Regions from separate parts of the Frischella sp. Ac48 genome, predicted to be linked through region 2. Evidence: riboswitches for the same ligand, from Rfam matches in the RefSeq annotation. Region 2 holds a riboswitch; the other holds the start of a gene.
What was found. A riboswitch is a leader RNA that binds a small molecule or an ion and turns the genes downstream of it on or off. The one in region 2 is predicted to bind thiamine pyrophosphate.

Region 1: it holds a riboswitch for thiamine pyrophosphate, as region 2 does, so the genes downstream of both, thiM (hydroxyethylthiazole kinase) here and thiB (thiamine ABC transporter substrate binding subunit) in region 2, are expected to answer to the same signal.

What each region holds. Positions count from the first base shown of each region.
Region 1 is NZ_JAETXP010000016.1:55,647-57,860, reverse strand. It holds gene gutQ (arabinose-5-phosphate isomerase GutQ) at 1-629, opposite strand, end outside; TPP riboswitch at 827-936, shown strand; gene thiM (hydroxyethylthiazole kinase) at 977-1,765, shown strand; gene thiE (thiamine phosphate synthase) at 1,762-2,214, shown strand, end outside.
Region 2 is NZ_JAETXP010000009.1:723,149-725,362, forward strand. It holds gene argS (arginine--tRNA ligase) at 1-1,084, opposite strand, end outside; TPP riboswitch at 1,204-1,328, shown strand; gene thiB (thiamine ABC transporter substrate binding subunit) at 1,399-2,214, shown strand, end outside.

The DNA.
Region 1 (2,214 bases), on a different contig from region 2:
CCAGTACGCATAATATCTTTTACACGATTAAGTAATTTTGCCCCTAAACTTCCAGCAGGATGAGAACGGGCGAAATCTTCTTCATTAAAGTTTTTCGCTCTCATTACTGTTATAGCCAATGCATCGCCCATTAGTAGCGTATTAGTTGAACTAGACGTTGGGGCTAATCCCATAGGACAGGCTTCTCTTTCAATACTGACATCTAAGACGGCTTTTGCTGCTCTGGCTAATGGCGATGTTTTTTTGCCAGTGATTGCAATAATTGGTATACCTTTATCTTTCAGTATTGGCAATATGTAATTAAATTCATTTGCCTGACCAGAATATGAAATCAGTATGATAATATCTGTTTCGCTAACCATACCTAAATCACCATGTAATGCTTCCGTTAAATGCATAAAGAATGAAGGTGTACCAGTACTGGCTAAGGATGCAGCAATTTTTTTGCCAATATGTCCCGATTTGCCAATACCTGAAACTATCACTTTTCCTTTTGTCGTTAACATTAATTCACAGGCTTGAATAAAGTTATGATCAAGACGAGCAGGTAATTTTTTCGCTTCACTAAGTTCTAACTCTATTACTTCACGTCCGTATTCTAATAATTTTGTGCGTAATGGTGAATTCATATAATTGATCGTACTTAATCTAAAATTTTAATTAGTGTACCAACAATCATTCAAAAGTAAATAAACGTTTAATTGACGTCATACATTTGTTAAATAAAACCGTAACAATAAATTAAAATAATAAAAATTTTTTGCTCATTTTATTATCATTTTGATATTTGATTGTTTATAAAATAGCATGCATAATAACTACTTATTTATTTGACTCGGGGTGTCATAACAATGATGAATTGTTTTATGGCTGAGAGCTTACCCGTTGAACCTGATCTGGGATCATGCCAGCGTAGGGAAGTCGGAATGCTATCCTGCGATAGTCACCTTCTCTACGATATTAATGAGGAGAGAGGATGACCACTATTATTTCATTTCAAGCCGATCAAGCTATTCCTTTTATAAAACAAGTCCGTCTGCAAAATCCATTAGTCCACTGTATTACGAATGATGTAGTACAAAATTTTACTGCTAATATTCTATTGGCAATTGGTGCTTCACCGGCAATGGTGGTAGCGGAAGAAGAAGTGGAATCATTTGTAAAAATTGCCAATAGTTTATTAATTAATATTGGTACCATCGAACAATCATCGGCAAGGAGTATGCAACTTGCTGCACATACAGCAATGATGACTAAAACACCATGGGTACTCGATCCTGTTGCGGTAGGAGAAGTACTCACATTTCGAACCAATATTGCAAAGGCGTTATTATCTTGTTATCCAACCGTGATTCGTGGAAATGCGGCGGAGATATTGACGCTGGTTGGGCAAAAGTCCCAAGCTAAAGGCGTTGATAGTCAAGATTCTACCGAAATAGCGTTAGAAGCGGCAAAAGAATTGGCCAGTCAGGTGCAAACCATTGTAGCAGTGACCGGTAAAGTGGATTATGTGACGAATGGTCAACAAGTTTATGCCATTTCAGGTGGCGATATCGCCCTTACACGTGTTACCGGTACCGGATGTTCATTATCGGCTATGGTTGCCGCATTTGTTGCTGCTACACCGGATGATCGGTTAACCGCTACCGCTTCAGCTTGCTTTATGATGAAAAGAGCTGCTGACACGGCCATTCATCAACAAGGACTTGGCACATTTGCCATATCATTATGGGATCAGCTTTCGCTGATGGAAACAATATCATGAGTAGCAGAGATAATATGCGTCAAAAAAAGCTCGATTTATCCCTTTACCTCGTTTTAGATCCTGATTTATGTGGTGGAATTGACGGTATGGTTAATACTACTCGAATTGCTGTCGCAAATGGTGTTACCGCCGTCCAACTAAGAGCTGAACATGAATTTACCCGTCGTGATTGGTATCTCGCTGCATTAGCATTAAAACAGGTATTAAAGGATACCACGGTGCCATTACTCATTAATGATCAAGTTGATATTGCCTTAGCTGTTGAAGCTGATGGTGTGCATGTTGGTCAGAAAGATCTTCCAGTTGATGTTGTACGCAAATTAATTGGTGCCGATAAATTATTGGGATTATCAATATCAAATTTACAACAAATCAATCAAGTTAATTGGCAAAAGGTAGATTATTTAGGTATTGGACCCGTTTTCCCAACCATGACGAAACAAGATGCT
Region 2 (2,214 bases):
TTTCTGGAATGTAATGTGCTTTTTGGGCAATCAACCATACTTGTTGCAAGTGTTGATGTTGGCGTGAATCAGTATAATACAATATCCGATCGGCATGTAATCGTTCATAACGATACTTTAGGGCCGCAATATCCGTGGTGGCATATAAAAAACCGCCATCACGTTTTTGAATGATGATACCCATCGGATCACCTTCTTTGTTTTTAAATTCATCTAAAAACACGACTAAAGCACCTTCACTAACCACGGCTAAGCCTTTAGATTTAAGATCAGCAACAATGTCTGGTAATAGGGCATTATAAATACTTTCACCCATGGTATCTTCAAGTGATAAAGTGACATTTAAACGTTGATAGGTAGCGACATTTTGTGTCATAGTTATATCAACTAGCTTACGCCACATATTACGGCAATATTCATCACCACCTTGTAATTTGACAACATAATTTCGCGCTTTTTCAGCAAATATCTCATCTTCATCGTAATGTTTTTTTGCAGCACGATAAAATGATTCTAAATCAGCTAATGCCATATCATTAGCATTTTCGTTTTGCATCTTTTCCAGATAAGCTATCAGCATTCCAAATTGTGTTCCCCAGTCACCAACATGGTTTGCACGAATAACATGATGACCCAAAAATTCCAGTACTCGGACAGTTGCATCGCCAATAATCGTCGATCGTAAATGGCCAACATGCATTTCTTTGGCAACATTTGGTGCTGAATAATCGACGACTACATTTTGGGGGTGACTGGCTAAAGTCAGATTTAATTTGTTATCATTCAATGCCGCTTCATTTAGCTGAGCAATAAAGTCAGTTTTGAGAAAAATATTAATAAATCCAGGACCGGCAATTTCGATCTTTTCTGCAACATCGGTAAGTTCTAATTCAGCAACCACTTTTTCGGCTAATTGGCGTGGATTAATAGCCATTTTTTTGGCTACAGCCATAATACCATTTGCTTGATAGTCACCAAATTGGACTTTTGTTGATTGCTTAATTAAGGCGTCACAGTCATGTGGAGCACCCGCTGCAATCATGGCTTGTTTAATTTTGTCAGATAATAAATTTTGAATATTCACAGAAATGTACCTAATTATTGCGCAATAAATTGGGCAATATAATACCTGTAAAGGAGACAATTGTCATGTTAACAATGTGATATGCATTTACTTTATTAATAATTCAGTTAAGATAATTATTGTTCTCAACGGGGAGCAAAAGGCGAAAGCCAAGCTGAGAGTTGCGCTTCATGGACTATGGAAAGCATGACCCGTCGAACCTGAACCGGCTAATACCGGCGGAGGGATTGAGCCTATCAAAGATGTCTTATGCATCATCTTGTGTCAACTCAAACCTTTTGTCTTTTTTCTTACTTTTTGACATTGGAGGCAAAATGTTTCGTCATTTATTGATTATTGGCTTTATGTTAGCCATAACTCCTTTAGCGATGGCAAAGGATAAACCAGTTTTAACTATCTATAGTTATAGTTCATTCCAATCTAAATGGGGAGCAGGAGATGAAATAAAACAAGGCTTTGAGGAGCAATGTGACTGTACCGTCAAGATTGTTGGTGTAGGTGATGCAGTAACGATCCTTAATCGATTACGATTAGAAGGCTCAAACACCAAAGCCGATATTATTTTGGGGTTGGATACGAATTTAATCAGTGCGGCAAAAAAAGCGCGATTAGTGCAACCGCATCAATTAACGAAACCGGCTGATTTAGCTGTTAATTGGTGGGATGATGATTTTATTCCTTATGATTATGGTTATTTTGCATTTATATACAATCAAAATAACATCACCAATCCGCCGACGAGCTTAGATGATTTGATTCATAACCAACATAATTGGAAAATTGTTTATCAAGATCCACGAACTAGCTCACCTGGATTAGGTTTTTTATTATGGATGAATAAAGTCTATGGTGCCAAGATTGACCAAGCCTGGCAAGATCTAGCGAAGAATACGTTAACCGTTACTAAAGGATGGAGTGAGGCATATGGTTTGTTTTTAAAAGGGGAAGCTGATTTTGTATTAAGTTATAGTACGTCGCCAACAGTACACATTATTAATGATAACGATTATCAATATAAAGCTGCAATCTTCCAAGACGGTCATTACCAACAAATCGAAGTAGCAGCGATGACACGTTATACCAAACAACAAGCTTTAGCGCAGCAATTTTTAGCATTCTTGTTAACGCCT